Regions from separate parts of the Bifidobacterium pseudocatenulatum DSM 20438 genome, predicted to be linked through region 3. Evidence: riboswitches for the same ligand, from Rfam matches in the RefSeq annotation. Region 3 holds a riboswitch; each other region holds the start of a gene.
What was found. Region 3 has a riboswitch for thiamine pyrophosphate ahead of BBPC_RS05405 (ECF transporter S component). Riboswitches for the same ligand answer to the same signal wherever they lie in the genome.
Positions count from the first base shown of each region.

Region 1: it holds a riboswitch for thiamine pyrophosphate, as region 3 does, so the genes downstream of both, BBPC_RS06655 (hydroxyethylthiazole kinase) here and BBPC_RS05405 (ECF transporter S component) in region 3, are expected to answer to the same signal.
Region 2: it holds a riboswitch for thiamine pyrophosphate, as region 3 does, so the genes downstream of both, thiC (phosphomethylpyrimidine synthase ThiC) here and BBPC_RS05405 (ECF transporter S component) in region 3, are expected to answer to the same signal.

Region 1 covers NZ_AP012330.1:1,584,191-1,590,545, reverse strand. The annotation lists gene BBPC_RS06680 (MFS transporter) at 1-112, opposite strand, end outside; gene BBPC_RS06675 (LacI family DNA-binding transcriptional regulator) at 400-1,443, opposite strand; gene BBPC_RS06670 (thiamine-binding protein) at 1,544-1,909, opposite strand; gene thiD (bifunctional hydroxymethylpyrimidine kinase/phosphomethylpyrimidine kinase) at 1,977-2,819, opposite strand; partial or broken gene BBPC_RS06660 (thiamine phosphate synthase) at 2,894-3,640, opposite strand; gene BBPC_RS06655 (hydroxyethylthiazole kinase) at 3,770-4,639, opposite strand; TPP riboswitch at 4,630-4,738, opposite strand; gene BBPC_RS06650 (hypothetical protein) at 4,829-6,355, opposite strand, start outside.
Region 2 covers NZ_AP012330.1:1,074,932-1,081,286, forward strand. The annotation lists gene thiC (phosphomethylpyrimidine synthase ThiC) at 1-1,725, opposite strand, end outside; TPP riboswitch at 1,926-2,028, opposite strand; gene BBPC_RS04425 (GNAT family N-acetyltransferase) at 2,221-2,766, shown strand; gene BBPC_RS04430 (low molecular weight phosphatase family protein) at 2,840-3,190, opposite strand; gene BBPC_RS04435 (5-methyltetrahydropteroyltriglutamate--homocysteine S-methyltransferase) at 3,360-4,481, opposite strand; gene BBPC_RS04440 (sugar O-acetyltransferase) at 4,786-5,415, shown strand; gene BBPC_RS04445 (autorepressor SdpR family transcription factor) at 5,706-6,008, shown strand; gene BBPC_RS04450 (SdpI family protein) at 6,020-6,355, shown strand, end outside.
Region 3 covers NZ_AP012330.1:1,278,384-1,284,738, forward strand. The annotation lists gene BBPC_RS05390 (dipeptidase) at 1-134, shown strand, start outside; gene BBPC_RS05395 (energy-coupling factor transporter transmembrane component T family protein) at 267-1,109, opposite strand; gene BBPC_RS05400 (ABC transporter ATP-binding protein) at 1,111-2,616, opposite strand; gene BBPC_RS05405 (ECF transporter S component) at 2,712-3,326, opposite strand; TPP riboswitch at 3,357-3,459, opposite strand; gene BBPC_RS05410 (Mrp/NBP35 family ATP-binding protein) at 3,610-4,731, opposite strand; gene ligA (NAD-dependent DNA ligase LigA) at 4,825-6,355, opposite strand, start outside.

The DNA.
Region 1 (6,355 bases), 310 kb from region 3:
AGCGGGAGAAGAAGGACCACCAGATGCCCCACGAGCAGAAGAACATGAAGATGCCGAAGGAGCTCTGCAGGTAGGAAGGATTCTTCCATGCAGATCGAGTTGTACTTGCCATGTTGTTGTTTCTCTGTTTCTCTTTGTTTGTGCCGCTGCCGCGCGGCACCTCGGTTGTGTGCCGATGTTGTGTTATGCCGTCATTCACCCAGCTGCCGTGCCAAGTGGATGAACATGGTTAAATAATAGTGCGTAAAACGATTGACGTCAATCGATTGACGTAAGTAATTCCAACGCTTTTCGGAAGTGTTGGAATTAAGCCGAAATGGGGGATGAAAAAAGAAGGCCTCTCGGCGTGTCGTAACGGACACGTCAACAGGCCTTTCATGTGGTCTTAGATCGCGAAACTTAGCTGCGAACCGATCCCTTTTCTATCAGCGCGCAATGGATCTTCGCAGGAATCGGCGAATCCAACGGCGGCATGGGAGCGGTGGTATTCGGCCAAGACGAACTGTCGACGGGCTTGCGTTCGATCATCGAAATAAGCTTGCATGCGGCCCAATAACCCATCTCATAGTGGGGCAGTTCCACCGTGGTCAGCTGCGGTTCCAGCGTTTCGGCGAACACGCGGTGGTTGTCGACGCCGACGATGGAAACGTCCTTGCCGACGGTCAGTCCGCGGCGTGCCGCACATTCGTACACATACCATGCACGCGCATCATTGAAGCAAAAGAAACCGTCGGGATTGCGTTCGTCAAACAGTTTGTCGACGGCACGCAACGCAGGACCATTATTGAGCACATTGCATACCAGCGAAGGATCATAGGCGAAACCGGAATCCTGCAATGCCGCCTGATACCCGGCAAAACGGCCATCCTGCGCAATCATGTTTTCCGAGCATCCGATGTAGGCGATACGCTTGCAATCGGCCTGAATCAGCCGTTTCGTGGCATCATAGGCGATTTGGAATTCGTCCGGCTCGATGCTGGGAATCTGGTTGTCGGCATCGGTGGCATCCACCATCACCACCGGATAATCGCCGAGCGAGGCTGGCACGCTCGCAATGCGATTCGACATCTTCGAATAGAAGAAACCGTCCACGCCATACCGTTTCAGCGTGGCGATTTCGTTCTCTTCGCTCGCCCTGCCATCGGTGCTGACCGTGATGATCATGTACCCGTAGGTGCTTGCCGCGTCTTGCGCGCCCAGAATGATGCCGCCTGCGTACGGCGTGGTGGCAACTTCCTCGCTGATGAAGCCGAGAATTCGCGTGCGGCAAGTGCGCAGGCTGCGCGCCAGAGGATTGACCGTGTAGCCGAGTTCGTCTGCCTTCTCGCGTACGAGCGCGGCCAAAGGGGCTTTCACACGTCCTTCATCCCTGCCGTTAAGCACCAGGGAAACAGTGGAAATGGACACCCCTGTCGCTTCGGCAATTTCCTTCATCGTAGTCATATTCGCTACACTATACCCAAATCAATAAGAAAAGCGCGCCATTCCTTATAAATAGCGCGCTTTTCGATTTTTCTGACGATCTAACAGTTTATTGCCTGATTTATTCCGACAGGATTTCGTCCACAAGTGCCTGCTTGGCGTGGATCTGACCTTCGAAACCCGGGCGAATGTCGAGACGGATCACCACGTCGGTGCGATAGCCCTGGCCAGCCAGCTTCATGGTGGCGTCGCGAATCACCTTGAGCACGTCGTCGATGTCGCCTTCGATGTTGGTGAACATGGCGTTGGTTTCACTCGGCAATCCGGATTGACGGATCACGTCGACCGCCTGCGCCACGTACGTGGACTTTTCAGGGCTTGCGCCGGCGGGGGAGATGGCGACTGCGGCAAGCGTGTTGATATACGGTTTGCCGGTTTCCGGGTTGATCGGCACTTCCTGCTTTTCCGCATTGCGATCAAGGGTCATGTTCGTTCCTTTCGTTGCGTTCCTATCGGCCTGATACGACTTGGATTGGCTGGTGCGGATTTGGCTGTCAGCGCCATTTCCAAGCGTGATCCATCGGTCCGGATCCGTGACCGAGGTCAAGCTGCGCCTCCAAGGCGCCCGTCAGATACAGTTTTGCACTATCGACGGCTTCCGGCAATGTCTCGCCAAGCGCCAGATGCGATGCGATCGCCGAAGACAGCGTGCATCCGGTGCCATGCGTGTTCGGATTATTGATACGACGCGCGCGGAACCAAGTGACTTTGCCGCTCGGTTCAACGAGCACATCGCTGGCATCCTGCGTGCCATGACCGCCTTTGACGAGCACCGCGCAGCCGAAATGGCCGGCGAGCATATGGCCTGCCGTCACCATGTCGTTCTCACTGGAGATGCTTTCGCCATTCTCGTAGTCGATCGCGTCGGCACCCTGTTCGACGGCCAGCTCGCACAGCGCCTGGGTCTCCGGCATATTCGGCGTGATGACGGTGGCCAGCGGGAACAGCTTGGAAGTCAGTGCCGCAATCGCGTCGCCTTCGATAAGCTTCGCACCGGATGTTGCCACCATCACCGGATCAAGCACAATATTCGTGGCATCATGCGCAATCAGACGGTCGGCGATCACGTTGATGAGCTCCACGCTCGACACCATGCCGATCTTCACCGCGACCGGCGGAATATCTTCAAATACTGCGTCGATTTGCGCGGCGAGCATTTCCGGAGGAGTGTTCGTGACCATGGTCACGCCTGTGGTGTTCTGCGCGGTCAGCGCCGCGATGGCGGTCATACCGAACACGCCATTGGCAAGCATGGTTTTCAAATCCGCCTGAATGCCGGCACCACCGGAGGAATCCGATCCCGCGATGCTCAATACCGGTGCCAAAGTGCTGGTCATGAATGACTCCTTACTTGCTTTTGCTTGCTTATGATGCGAAGTTCTGAAATATTCGTGATCCGTGATTGCTATTTGCGCAGTACGTGCCCATGCTTTGCATCACCGCGCACTGCCTTCCATCGCGAAACCATATTGCGGGTCGCCTCTTCCGGATCGCTTGCGCCGGCAATGGCCGACACCACAAACCAGCCGGCCGCCTTCGAATGTGCGAGCATCTCCATATCGTCGGCGGTCACTCCACCGCCGACCACAACCGGAAAATCACTCGCATCGCAGATCGCATTGATCTGCGCCTCGTCGAGCGTATGCCCGGAACCATCGTTGCCACCAACGGAAGCTTCCGGCTTGGTGGTGGACACGTGCAACGGGCCGGCCCCGATGTAGTCGATGCAGCCGGCAGGCAGCTCGTTGATCAGCTTCACCAGGCTTTCCGTTTCGGCAGACAAGCCCACAATGGCATCTTCCCCAAGCAACGCGCGGGCTTCCTGCGGTTCCAAGTCGGTTTGCCCAATATGCACGCCGTCAACTTTGATGCCCTTGTGACGTGCCTGCCAAACTACATCCACGCGATCGTCGATCACAAACGCCACGGAATCGGATTTGCCGTTGTTCTCGATAACCTGCGCGATATCGCGTGCCATGCTGGTGATGTCTTTCGCGTCGGTGTTCTTGGCTCGCAGCTGGATGAACGTTGCACCCCCGCGCAACGCATCCTCAATCACACCGGTAATAGTACGGCTCTTGCAATCCTGCGGGCCGACCACAAAGTAGGCGCTCATATCGAATGTATCGCGCATCGATGCATATGAATAATTGTTCATATAATCAACCCTTCTCGGTAAGTGATTCAGAAAACCTACAATGTGAACCGGCAATCGTCCATATTTTCCATATACGCAATTGCCGAACCCCGCATGATATGCCGAATACCATGCAGGGTTCGGCAAAGCCTAGTCGATGATGATTTCGGAAGCGGCGACTTCCTCGGCGGTGACGTTCCAAAGCGCGTCAAGCAGCGCCACTTGGAAAGATCCGGGACCGGACGATTTCGCTTCGGCGATTTCGGAAGCCCTGTTATACAGCAATGATGCCGAAATCGCGGCGACAAGCGGTTCGGCCACGGCCAGATACGTTGCGGTAACGCCGCCGAGCGAACAGCCGGCGCCGGTGATCTTCGTCATCATCGCGCTGCCGCCGGGCAAACGGAACACGCGCTCGCCGTCAGTCACCAGATCGACTGCTCCGGAAACGGCCACCGCGCCGGCTCCAACAGGGGAGTATTTCGCAAGATGACGAGCCACTCGTTTGGCCGCGTCAACGGCGGAATCGACTTCGTCGACGGCTTCCACGCCTGCCGGGCGAGTGCCGGGAACGGTGGAATCATGCTGTGCCAAACCCCACATCGCATCGAGCGCGATGATTTCGCTCGCATTGCCGCGCACAATGGTCGGCGGGTATGTGCGGAACGATTCGAGAATGGCGGTACGGGTTTTGCCGATGCCCGCGGCGACCGGATCAAGTACCCACGTCTTGCCGTTCTTGTGCAGTTTGTAGGCGATTTCCGGTAGCGCGTCCTTGAAGAACGGCAGGAGTGTGCCCACATTGATGTAGTTCGATCCGGCGATTTCCGCGGTGTCGATCACGTCGTCAGGCAGGAAGCTCATGGCTGCGGTGCCGCCGGCGGCCAGCTGCGCGTTGGCCACAAGATTCATCGTTACGAAATTGGTGAACGACTGTGCCAAAGGTGTGGTTTCGCGTACGTCGTTTACTGCCTGCGCAATCTGTTCACGCAATGCAGCTGCATATGAGTCATCGCCCATTGTCTGCTCCCTACGTTGGTCCTAACCAACAGGTTCAAAGGGTCAGGCATTTGCCTATCTCAGCTTCCGCTTTCGCCGGAAGCCCCCCTGCATGTACATAACATATCTAACCTATACAAAGGTGCTGACAGTGGCACGTTTTGCATAAACGAACAATCGACACGTTCCAGTTGGATGCCGGTCCACTTGTTATCTGCGCGTTGCGCCGTCGGGCCAGTCGATTCCAGGATCGGGCGAATGCAATACGTTCTCGTAAATGTCGTTGCGCACGTAAATTTCGCAGGCGCCTTCCGACCATGTGCTTTTCCAAGGTGTCTTGGTTTCGGCGATTTTGATTTTCGTGTAATGGTTTCTGTCGTAACCAAGGTCGGAGAAGAAAAATGGCTGATACAGAGTGTCGTAGAATTCGGGTTCGCCCCACGATTTCCATGTTTCGATGTCTTTCTTTCCCGCATAGGGGTCAACGCACCATTCCCACGACGAATAGCTTCGTCCCTTGTATGCATTGGCAAGAAGCGTATGGTCGAAGTAAGGGGCTGAATCGATAAGGGTGCTGCCGTACCAAGAAGTGTAGTCGATGCAGTCGGTGCCGCCGCAATATCCGCCTTTGTCGATGATTTTGTTGATTTCTGGATTGGAAGCGGTGTCGTTCTTGCTGACGCGTGTCCAGCCTGCCATCCAACGGTATTGCTCCAAATGGTTGGTTTTGATAAAAGACGCTACCGCCCGGGAAGACGAATAGTCGTACCGAATATCGCAAATACTGGCGCTTGCCGTCCAATACACGCTGACAAGCATGAAGATAAGACCGAGGATTTTGAAGAAACGGAGATACCGTTCCGTTTTCTTCGGTCCAAGAAGAGTCATAACACGGTTGTTGAGATTACGGATCCACTGAGGCCAATCGTTGGAATTGATTTTTTCGATATCGCAATCGATGGCGAGAATGGCGATGAAGAATCCCAAGATGATTCCCGCATGATGCATGGAAAGATGCGCGGTGAACGCAACGCTTATACCCAAGTATGTGGTGAGCAGCAATGATGCGGTTTTCCGGCGTAGGCAAATCTGAATAAGAAAACACCACATCAGGCATGACATTACGCACGGCATAAACAGCTCGCTTGGCGTGAGAGCGATGAACTGCATATTGCCATCCGACAGGGTTGAAGTGAACAACGTCTCGGAAGGCATTACCAGCCAGGTGTTGAATACGGAAACCCATGCGGGTGATGTTGTTGCAGTGCCATGTATGTCAAAGTCACCGTGGTATGTGCCGGGTGCGGGGAGTACGTTGAGGAGCAGTATAATGGCGAATACCAGTAGCAGAACAAGTCCCGCGAAACGCTGCTTGTTTTTTATAAGCGAGCGTTCGCCGCAGAGAAATTGAATCGTCCAATTCAAGGCAAGCATGCCGGCGATTGCCAATCCGTAAGAGCTCGTGGCGCATAGCAGCATCATGCTGAGTATGACTGGCCATGGCTTGGTGTTGCGGTTGTTCCAATTGATGGCTATGAGCAGCATTGCGGCGATCATAAGCGCATATGGTCTGGAAGTTACGCCATACTGGTAGCAAAGAAAATAGGAAAATGGCAGTATTACCTTTAGTAATTCTGGTAGTTTCGTTTTGAATTCCAAAAGCCAGATCATCAGCGCGGCGCACATAAGATTGAGGGATTTCAATCCTATTTCGTAAGGCATGCCAAGTTTGGCGGG
Region 2 (6,355 bases), 200 kb from region 3:
AATCGTCATGTAATCCACGCCTTGCTCGCACTGTTCGATCACTGTGTCGCGGAACAGTTCCCAGCTGAGCTTGGACGCATCATCCTCCACCTTTTCGAGCGCCTGATACATTGGCACGGTGCCGATCGGCACGGGGGAGTTGCGCAGAATCCATTCACGAGTGGTGTGAATGTCGTTGCCGGTAGACAGATCCATCACAGTGTCGGCACCCCACTTGGTGGCCCACGTGAGCTTCTCCACCTCCTCGTCAATAGACGAAGTGACCGCCGAATTGCCCATATTGGCGTTGAGCTTGGTGAGGAACTTCGAGCCGATGATCATGGGTTCAGCTTCGGGATGGTTGATATTGCAAGGCATGACCGCACGCCCTGCGGCCAGTTCGCTGCGTACCAATTCCACGCTGCAATGCTCGCGCTCCGCCACATAGCGCATTTCCGGCGTGATGATGTTGTGGCGCGCGTACCACATTTGCGTCACCGGATGATCCTTGGCCTTCATCGGCTTATGCTGGCGACCACGCCATTCCTTGGAAGCCTTGCCACGTTTGATGGCGCGTTTGCCGTCATCTTCCAAATTGCGGCGACGTCCTTCATATTCTTCGACGTCTCCACGGTCAAGAATCCAGTCCAAACGTAGGGGAGCGAGACCCTCCTTCGGATCGCATTTCGGACCTTCGGTGTTGTAATCCTTGAATGGTGCGTTCGGTCCGACGCCAGGAGTGTCAGACAGTTTGATTTCAGTGTACGGCACTTGCAGATCGTAGGAACCGAATTCGTTTTCGAAATGCACCGGCGTGGTTTTGCGAATATGTGCTTTGTCTCGCTGCTTGGAATCGCGTGCGGCAATGTCGACGCGCTGTTGCTTGGCAAGCTTGGAGGCGGCCTTGGCTTCCTTCGCATTGGTGAACTTCTTTTCGCCGGATGCGCCGTCGGCTGTGTTGTCAGTGTTGATTTCCGCTGTTTTCTGGGCTTTCACGCGCGGCGCGTACCCGTGCTTCGTGTCGCCACGTACGGCTTTCCAGCGCGCTACCATATTGCGGGTTGCAGCTTCCGGATCATCGGCTCCTGCAATCGCGGACACCACGAACCAGCCTGCCGCCTTTGAATGCGCCAGCATCTCCATATCATCTGCGGTCACGCCACCGCCTACCACTACCGGAAAACCACTGGCTGAACAAATGGTGTTGATCTGCTCTTCGTCAAGCGTGCGACCGGAACCGTCATTGCCGCCTACGGACGCTTCCGGCTTGGTGACGGAAACATGCAGTGGTGCCGCACCGATATAGTCGATGCAGCCGTCGGGCAATTCGTTGATGAGTTTGACCAGGCTTTCCGTTTCGGCGGACAAGCCCACGATGGCATCTTCGCCAAGCAGTGCACGGGCTTCGCGCGGTTCCATATCGGTCTGTCCGATGTGCACGCCGTCAACCTTGATGCCTTTGCTGCGGGCCTGCCAGACCACGTCCACACGGTCGTCGATCACGAATGCCACGGAATCCGACTTATTGTTGTCTTCGATGATTTGCGCGATATCACGCGCCATGTCGGTGAGATCCTTCGCGTCAGCGTCTTTGACGCGCAGTTGGATGAAGCTTGCGCCCCCGCGCAATGCGTCATCGATGACGTCGGTGATCGGTCGGCCTTTGCAATCCTGTGGTCCTACCACAAAATAGGCGCTCAGGTCGAAGCTGTCTCGCATCGACGCATATGGATAATTGCTCATGATTCCCCCTTGATTATGCTGTTTTGGGTTGGGAAAACTTGATTTCGCAGGCAATGGGTATGCTGACGCGCCCGTATGCTCGGTTATACGGGATAGAAAATGGAATTACGATTGATGATTGCGCGATGCAGACTGTTTGGTCGACGCATCTGCTGCGCAGACTTTTACGGATGCCAATTGACGCTGGCAATGCGTGTGCGCTACGACACTCATTCTTCGCTCCCTACGTTGGTGCTAACCAACAGGTTCAAAGGGTCAGGCATTCGCCTATCTCAGCTCCGTTGGGGAGCCCCCCTGCTTTACGTGTTGGCTATGAATCTACGCCCTGCACTGGACGTAACTTTCATCGAAGCCCACAGGAGAGTTAGGCCAGCCGTCACTTTCGCATGTATCGCCTCCATCCGCGTCACGCCTCCGCCGCGCAACTCACAGCAAACTCTCCTTGCAGGCTAATCTATACTTCAGTTCAATGCATTGCGTGTGAAAGAGGTCGACTACATGTTGGAAACGGAACGGCTGACATTGAGGGCTTGGGCGGAAACAGATGCGGAAAGCTTGTACTCCTATGCGAAAGATCCGGATATCGGGCCTATCGCGGGCTGGCCCGCACACCGATCGAAAGAAGAAAGTCTCAATACGATTCGTCATGTGCTCAATGGCAAGGAATGCTACGCGATTTGCGAGCGCGGCAGCAATAACCCCATTGGTTCGATTGAGTTAAAGCTTAATGGTCATACGGATATGACGGATCGTGATGATGAGTGTGAGTTGGGTTACTGGCTGGGCAAGCCTTTCTGGGGGAGGGGTTATATGCCGGAGGCAGCCAAGGAGGTTATCCGTCATGGTTTTGTTGATCTTGGTATGAGTGCGATTTGGTGCGGCTATTATGACGGCAATCTGAAGTCGAAGCGGGTGCAGGAGAAGGTTGGTTTTGTCTATCATCACACGTGTGATGAGGTACCGGTGCCTCTTATGCACGAGGTGCGTGTCGGGCACGTGAATGTTCTTACCAAATCACGCTGGCAAAATTTAGCTGCCTGCTGATTGTGCTAGAAGCTAACCTAGAATGCTTTGGAAGGGTCTTGGTGGGCTTCGAACGGATGCTGGTCAAGACCCTTTAGAGCTTCATGATGTTTTCCTCGATGCGACGGATGACGTCAATGAAAGCTTCATCGTTGTGCCCGGTTGGATCTGGCAGATTCCAATTATCGTCGAAAGCCTTGCCGATATAGGGACATCCCACGTCGCAGCCCATGGAGATCGCGGTGTCAGGTTTTGGAATATCCGAAATCAGCTTGGAGTATTGCGTTTTCTCCATGTCGATGCCGTAAAGCTCTTTCATGAGTCGTACGGCATCCTGATTGATCTGCGGCTTGGTTTCCACACCTGCGGAATAAAAATCACAATCGGTTCCGCGTAGATGCTTTCCCAACGCTTCGGCAATCTGGCTGCGGCATGAATTATGCATGCAAATAAAAGCCACTTTTCTCATAGCTTTCCCTGTCTGCGATGTTATGATTTCACGATTGCTGTCCCGTATTATACGTTTCGCCCAATGCTCCGCGTTCACATCATCGAATAACACAATGCCCGGTACGACCATGTCATAAGCTGGTCGTACCGGGCATTGGCTTGGATTATTCGCCCCAGACTTCTTCGGCGATGGACCTTACGAGTGCGATCTTGGCCCACTGCTGCTCCTCAGTGAGCTTGTTGCCTTCCTCAGTGGAGGCAAAACCGCACTGGGTGGACAGGCACAAGCGGTCGAGCGGCACATACTGGGCCGCTTCGGAGATGCGAGCCTTAATCACTTCCGGATCTTCAAGTTCCGGTCTCTTGGAGGTGACGAGGCCAAGCACAACCTGTTTATCGCCGGAAACCTCAGCCAGTGGCGCGAAGTCACCGGAACGGTCGTCGTCGAACTCCAGATAGTAGGCGTCCACGTTCTCTTCGCCGAACAGCTTGGCTGCGACCGGAGCATAACCGCCGGACGACAGCCACGTGGAATGGAAATTACCACGGCAGATATGGGTGTTGATCACCAAATCATCAGGCTGGTCTGCGATCACTGCGTTGATCACGTCAAGATTCTCCTGCTGCAGGCGGGCCGCATCCTCATCGCTCCAGCCGAGACGCTCACGCACGCTCTTGTCGCACAGGCGAGTCCAAGTGCAGTCATCGAACTGCACGTTACGGCAGCCGGCGGCATACAGGTCGGCAATGACCTGACGGTATGCGGCCACGATATCCGCGGTCAGCTCGTCGTCATCTTTGTAGAACTCGTCGTACGGGTAGGCGTTCTTGTTGCCGGTAAGCACGAAACGGGTCTGCGCTGGGGAAGGCATGGTCTGGCGAGCAACGGTATTGTCATCTTCAAACTGCCTGACGAACTTGAAATGCTCCACGAACGGATGATCGTGTCCGTCGAGCTTGCCGGTCACCGTGGCAGTGTCGGCGGGAGTGACCTCGTCATGGAAGGCAACGCGATGGGCGGCTGCGACATGGTCCACGCCGTTGAAGCCCCACATGAAATCGAAATGCCACCAGCCGCGACGGAATTCACCATCGGTGATGACATGCAGGCCGGCGGCCTTCTGCTTGGCAACCAGATCAGTGATCAGCCTGTCTTCGACAGCTTTCAATTCAGCGGCATCAATAATACCTGCAGCATAATCTGCACGAGCCTGCTTGAGTTCGTCCGGACGCAGATAAGAACCGACCACATCGGCGCGGAACGGCGCATTCTTGGAATATGTCATGATTCTCCTTCGACTATTGACTTGCAATTAACAATCACAACGACAAAACCAACAATATGCTATCCCACCACCCACAAACACGACGTATTCCATCCGCCTGGTTGACAACGTACTTCCGTCCATCCGCAGAGTTTTCAATGCTGGAATAAATGGGGGTAAATGACACTGCATGGCGTTCCGATATTGGCAGACGCGCGGCCGATGATTGTGCAAAGAATCGCGAAAGGCATGCGGAATCACGACATGAGTGGCGTTGTGTTCGTATATAATCGCAACGGACATGAACGACTGCAAGGAGGCTGCCATGACTGTGCCGCAACGAGTGCTTGACACCATGAATTCCGGACTGATCTACACCTGCGATGACGAAGAGATGATCAAAGCACAGAAGGAACAGATGGAACTGCTATACGACTTCAATGCAACCCGCCCCAGTCAAATGACGCAACGCAACGAAATCGCACGCCAACTGCTTGGCGAATTCGGCGAGGACGCTTATATCGAACCGCCGTTACATGCCAATTGGGGATGCAACACGTATTTCAGTGCGCACGCTTACGCCAATTTCAACCTTACGTTAGTTGATGATGGTGAAGTGCATATCGGCGAACATACCATGATCGGCCCGAACTGCACTATCATTACCACCGGCCATCCGATTCGTCCTGACCTGCGCGAGAAGGTCACACAGTATTCTCTGCCGGTCACCATCGGCCGTAATGTGTGGTTGGGCGCCAACGTTACCGTGCTTCCCGGCGTCACCATTGGCGACAATTCGGTGATTGGCGCATGCTCGCTGGTTACCAAAGATATTCCCGCCAATATGGTCGCATTCGGACAGCCATGCAAGGTGTATCGCGAAATCGGCGAACATGATGACGTCTACTATTGGCGTGACCGCATGATCAACCCACCCTATGACCAGAAGCAGTAAAACAAATCACTATCGACCAACCGTTCAAACAGGTCGAATCATCGTGGACTAGTCGTTATGACAGATCCACGATCCCATAATTTGCGACTGTCAAGCGAAATACCGGGCGCACCATTGCTCCACCACACGGGCAAGGTGCGCCTTCTTTGAAAACTCAGTCCTGGTTGCTCCAATCAATCATGCTTCCCACCATAACGTGCGAAACGTAACGCACGCATGTCCGCGGTAGATGTTTAGATAATTATCTAAATAAGAAAATGTGTGAACATTGCGAAGCGAAGGAGGAATGTATGGCAGGGGAGGGATTCAAAGCGCTCTCCGATCCCACGCGACGGCGCATTTTGGAATTGCTGCGCGAACGTGACATGACGGCTGGTGAACTTGCGGAACAATTCAACATGAGCAAACCGTCGATCAGCCACCATCTGACCACGTTGAAAACCGCGGGACTGGTAACCGACGAACGGCACGGGCAGAACATCATCTACAGTCTCAACACCACGGTGATGCAGGATCTGATCGGATGGTTCATGGGATTCATGGACGGCGATGGAAACGTCAATCAAGCGAATGATCAAACAGACAATAAATAAAGGAGGGTCTTATGCGCGGGAACAACTTGAACGATTTAAAAAACAACATCAACAATGCCGAAGACAAGAACAAGACTGATTCGGGGGAGAAGATCGCTCCGATCGGACGCAATCTGTGCATTGCGCTTGTTGCACTGTGTGTAGTCAACATCATCGCACATCTTGCCTGCTATAGTCGGCTTCCCGAAAACGTGCCGATTCATTGGGGTGCCGATGGTTCGGTCAATGGTTATGGCCCGCGTGCCGTAACGTTGATTCTTGATGTATTGCCGTTGCTGTGCTTGGGACTTTTCCTCGTCATCCCGAAGATGGACCCCAAGGGAGAAAACTACATGAAGGCCAGCGGA
Region 3 (6,355 bases):
ACGCGCAGGTACTGGTCACCGGTCCCGAGGATCCGAAGGCCAACGCGCACAGCCCGAACGAATCCATCAGTCTTCCCAGCCTGAAAAACAATGTGATCACCGAAGCGCTGCTGCTTGACAAGCTTGCCAAGTAGCGGATATCACATATCTTTTGAGAAAAACAACGGGCAAATGCGAAGGGCGTTCCATTCCATACAACGAATGAAACGCCCTTCGCAAATCCGCCGCGCATTCAACAAACCTCGTACTGCGCAGCCCTGCTCCGATTAATTGCCAGTGCCGGTAAAAGCCCAATGCCAGTAACCGGTGAAATAAGCGCAAGACAACGCAATCACTGGCACTGCCACACAAATCGCATAAAACAGCCAGTCGACGGCGTTCAAACGTGATTCCCGGGCCTGACTACGTGGAGCATCCGATCCGAAAGCACGCGCCTCCATGGCGGTGGCAAGCTTCGTGCCGCGTCGAATCGACACAACCAATAGGCTGAACGCTTGGGAAAATACGCGCTTGATGGCGCTACCGTCGCCTAGTCCACGAGAGCGGCGGGATTGCCCAAGCGCACGCCAATCATCCTGCAGCAACGTGAACATGCGCATGCCAGCCAAACCGCCATATACGAATCGTGACGGCAAATGCAGAATCTGCACCAAACCATCGGCCAGATCGGTCGGGTCAAGGCCAAGCGCGAGGATCACGCCGGGAACGGCAATGGCCGCCACACGTAGGAACGTGGCCACCGCCAAATACAACGATCCCTGCGAGACCACAATGACATTACCAAGATTGACCAGCACGGCACCGGAGGTTTTGCCATACAATGACACGGAAATGAAGCTTCCCGAAGCTGCGACCCATACCGGCCAGGTTTTACGAAGCACCGTCCATGGAGCGACGCCTCCAATCCAGAGCAGCAGCATCTCCAACGCAAACGCCACCGATGCGGAAACCACATCCAACGTCACGAACATGGGAATGCACAATATCAGCGCACCGATGAAACGACTGACCGGATTAATCTTCGCTACAAACCATGACGGCGACGCCGGCTTGGCGTCATCATGACGTTCCCTATGCGGCACCACGCTGATAGTTTTCAACTGTTCCATCTCACTCCCCCTCGCTTACGAGAATGCGACGCGCACCCAGCGCTTCGATCAACGGCTCGTCATGAGTGACCATGATGACGGAACAGCCCGCGTCGCGCGCGCCCGCTATCAGCCTGACCATTTCCGTCCATGTGGTGAAATCCTGACCGAATGTCGGCTCGTCCATCACCAACACCTTCGGCGCCGCGGCAAGCATGGACGCCACGGAAAGGCGACGCTTCTCGCCGCCGGATAACGTGAATGGATTGGCTGGGGCGAACCGCTTGAGATTCAGCCGTTCTAGCATCATATCGGCGATGGCGTAGGCCTCGTCATCGGTTTTCCCCATGGATTTAGGACCGACTGCCACTTCGTCGCGCACGCTGGACGTGACGAACTGGTGTTCCGGCTCTTGGAACACCATGCCGATTCGCCCAAGAAGATCCCTGCTTTTCCATGTGAAGACGTTGTTCTCCCTATGTGCGGGAACCATGCTTTCATCCATACTTACCCGACCGGAAATCGGCTTGAGCAAGCCAGCCAAAGTCAAAGCGAGCGTGGATTTTCCCACGCCGTTTTTGCCGGTCAGGGCGGTAATCTCGCCGGCATGGAACGCGAGGTTCACACGCTCGCCAAGAGCGAATTCACGTCCGAAGCTGAGATCCTCGGTTCGCAGAACAACATTTCCCGACGATTGATTGGATTCGGGAATATGGCTTTCGACGGTGCGCCCCGGAACCCAGGCACCACCTTTTGTCAATACCGGCGCCATGCTGCCAAACACTTCTTCCGGAGTGCCGTCGGCGATGACTCCGCTGACATGCGAATCGGATTCCGGCTTACCAAGCACAATGACACGATCCACCAAATCAAGCCATACGTCGATATGATGCTCCACCACCACCAAGGTTTCATGGGTTCGGTCAAGCACACCACGTACCGCATCATGCACTTCCTTGACGCCTTCCGGATCAAGGTTGGCGGTCGGCTCGTCAAGCAACAGCAGCCCGGGATGCATGGCGAGTACACCAGCCAAAGCCAGACGTTGACGCTGCCCGCCAGAAAGCCTGCGTGTGGAACGATCGAGTTTCATATAGCCAAGTCCAACAATGTCGAGTGATGAACGGACCCTGCTCCAAATCTCATTTTTTGGCAGATTCAGATTTTCACAACCAAAAGCAGTATCATCTCCCACACGTTCCAGAATCGTCTGCGCATCGGGATCCTGCAATACCAATCCTGAGCGCCCACGCGAATGACGGGCATCCGTTCCGTCAATCAGCAGCTCACCCTCGAGTTCGCCTTCATCATCACCGCCGAGCACGCCGGCAAGACCGGCCATCAACGTCGATTTTCCGGCACCGGAAGCGCCCAACAGCAACACGCGCTCCCCCGGCTGTATGGTGAAATCCACATGCCTTAACGCAAAATCCTTACGTGAGGCATGCCGCCATCCCCAATCGCGCGCGACCACCCCGGCTGCGGAAAACGGTTTTCCTGCATCAGTACCCATGAATCGTTCTTTCATTCCTTTTGCATTTGACATTCGCAAGGCGAACACGCATCAAAGAAGTCCCGTATCCACTCACCGTGAATGCGATACGGGACTTCACAAACGAATCGTCAGACCAGTTCCTGCGTGCGGCCGGATTCGAAACGGTCAAGCACGCCGGTTTTGGCGATGGCCACCTGTAGGAAATACATCACCATCCCGGCGAGCACTGCACCGGAAATGATGGAGGTGCCTAGGTAGATACTGGCACGCACCGTGCTCCAGGCCGGGTTGGTGATCCAGTAGTACAGACCGCAGCCTATACCTGCGAAGGCGCCGGCAATGGTGGTGGACAGCAGGTCCCACTTCCTGTAGGCAAAGACTGCGAAGCCGATTTCCGCGCCAAAGCCCTGCATGATGCCGACGATCAGTGAGCCGCCGACACCCCACTGGTTGCCCATGGTGAGCTCAAGCGCGGCGGCAAGGGTTTCCGCGAACAACGCGGCACCAGGTTTGCGCACGATAATGGCCGCCAAAGGACCTGCGAACAGCCAAAAGGCGTTAAGCAATCCTTCAAAACCAGGGGTCACCGCTCCGAAGAGAGCCAGTGGTGCGGTACAGACAATGTCCCAGCCCCAGAAGATCACACCGGACGCAACGGCAATGATGGCAGCCACGACAATATCGACTACACGCCACTTGTTGTTGTGCTTGCGCACTACGGAAGACTGCTTTTCTTCAATCATAGGATATGTGCCTTTCTCTCTTTGACAAGGCACGGGAATGGAGAGACGTCCGTGCGCCGGCATTACCCGGTATACGTTCATACGGTCGAAGCGTTTGCTTCCTCTCAGCCATACGGCCCCCGTGTCTGCGCTTGATACTACACAAGGCACAAGATTTTCACAAGGGCCGTTTCATTTTCGCTTCGTTTCCGGTATGGAATACGCTCGGTTTTTTGCAATGGCCTGTCTTCGCGGGTTTCCCTCCCATACTGAATGCAGTACGGGAACACGGTTCCATAGAGTTTTACAGGGGCCTGCGCATCAACGATTCAGCTAGGTTCCTGAATGTCTCGCCAATATCGTCGGCACGTAATGAGCCATCCTCATTCAGCACGGCCGGACGTCCGGCCTCACCAGTCTCCCTCAATTCCGGTTCCAACGGAAGCTGAGCTAGCAAAGGAACGTCATAACCGAGGCTTTCGGTCAGCTGTTCCGACACGCGCGCGCCGCCGCCTTCGCCGAAAATCCGCAGACGTTCACCCTTGTGCTCGTAATAGCTCATGTTTTCCACAACACCACGCACTTTCATCGGCACCTGCAGCGTCACCAGGCCGGAGCGGACCGCGATGTCGGATGCGGATGGCTGCGGCGTGGTGACCACCACCAGTTCCGCGTTCGGCAAGGCCTGGGCCACGGAAATCGCCATATCGCCGGTGCCTGGAGCCAAGTCAAGCAGAAGCACGTCGGGCTCACCCCACCACACGTCTGAAAGGAACTGTTCGAGCGAACGCTGCAGTCTCGGCCCTCTCCAAAGGATCGCGCGATCGGCGCCCGCAAACATGCCGATGGAAATCAATTTCGTTCCCCAAGCGGTGACGGGCATGAGCATGCCATTCAGATTGGTGGGTTGCGCGTGCACGCCGAACAGTCGCGGCAGCGAGAATCCATAGATGTCGGCATCAATGGCAGCCGTATCATAACCGAGCGCCGCGAAAGTGGCGGCAAGATTCGCGGTGACGGACGATTTGCCGACACCGCCCTTGCCGGATGCTATGGCGAAAATACGGGTTTTGATGCCCGGCTTGTTGAAGGGATTCTGCTTGCGCTCGGCTTTGAGACCGGCAACGAGTTGGGTGAGCTTGTCTTGGCTCATAGATCCGACTTCGATGCGCGGCAGCAGCGTTGCATCCGGGTAGGATGCCACCGCTCCGTTGATCTGGTTGGTGATGGTCTGCGATAATGGGCAGCCTTCTACCGTCAGTTCGACCTCCACACGAACCTCATAGGTGTTCGCCTTACCTTCCACCGGTATCGCATCGATGGCTGCGATCATGCCCAGATCAGTCACAGATCGACCCAGTTCCGGGTCGATTACTTTGCTGAGTCGCTCATAGATGCGCGCTTCGATGGTGCGCTCGTCGGTCATGGTTCCTCCTTTAGCCGCGTACCAGACTAGCGTCTGGAGACGCGGCATGCCAGAGCTTTCTTGCGATTACGTTGCCAGTTTGACGTGCCGGTATCACACCGTTCCATTTTCCAGCAGTATTTTGAACTGGTCCTCGTTTAGCATGGGAACGCCTAATTCCTCTGCTTTGGCGGCTTTGGCACCGGCGTTTTCGCCAATGACCACCCAATCGGTTTTCTTGCTGACGGATCCTGAGGCTCTTCCACCGCGGGAGATAATCGCTTCTTTGGCGGAGTCACGCGAGAAGTCAATCAACGAACCGGTGACAACCACTGTTTTACCTTCAAGCGTCTGCGGTAGTGTACTGATTTCAACCTGCTCCGCACCGACTCCAGCAGCCTTCCATGCTTCCAACACCGTGCCGCGCCAATCGCCTGGTTCCTTGGCCGACGCGAACCACGTGACCACCGATTCCGCGATCTCCGGACCGATGCCGTCTATCTGTGACAGTTCGTCCACACTGGCGCGTTCGATGGCGTCAAGCGATCCGAACGTATTGGCGATAACACGTGCCGTAGGAGGACCAAGTCGCCTGATGGACAGGGCCACAAGCACACGCCATAAGTCGGCGTGACGTGCCTTGTCAATTTCGTCAAGCATTTTCCTTGTGTTTTCCGCGGGGCGTATATATACCGGCTGCACGCTGGATGCTCCGGAACGCGACACCTTGGTTTCCTCTCGGACCACCATAGCATCCTCAGGCACATCATATCCGGGATATTCCGCGGATCCATCGACTTCGTCCTTACGCTTTCTCGCCACTGTCGGAGTCGTCCAAAACGCCGGAACCTGATGCCACAGGCCTGATCCGCCGATACGTTTGCGCGTTTTTTTCGGTTTACCGTTCTTGCCGACGGTTTCATGAATTTCGATGATTGGCGCTTCTCGCCATACGCGAACATCCTGCAAATCGGAGGATGTCAGCGAGAACAGGCCGGCCTCGCTGGACAACACCGGCGTTTGCCGGGCCGGCAGCTCCAGCCCTTCCACCGGCTCGTACGGTTCTGGCTCCTGCCCCGGTGCCACCACGATTTCCGTGATGTCCGGCGCGTAGGTCGCCACCGAATCAGGGCGATCCTCTTCTGGATTCGTCAACGCGATGGCCGATTGGTCACCCAGATGTTCGATATCGAACGCCTTTCTGGACGCCAGGTTGATGATGCGTTCGGTTAACTGCGCCGGGCAGGACTCCACGTTCGGGCAGCGGATGTCCTTGTCCCCCTCTTTGGCTGGAGCGAGTTGTGCCCCACAGCTCGGGCACTGCGAAGGCATCACGAAACGGCGCAGCTGGTCTTCGTGCCCTTCCCTACGCTCCAACACTGGACCTACAAGTTCGGGAATCACATCGCCTGCCTTGCGTACCACAACGGTGTCGCCGATAAGCACGCCTTTACGTTCCACCTCGAACGGATTGTGCAAAGTGGTTCTCGACACCGTTGAACCCGCAACATATACGGGCTTCAGAATAGCCACCGGTGTCACGCGGCCGGTACGCCCCACTTGCACGGTGATGTCAAGCAACTCCGTGTTGACTTCCTCCGGCGGATACTTGTAGGCGATGGCCCAACGTGGCGCACGCGAGGTC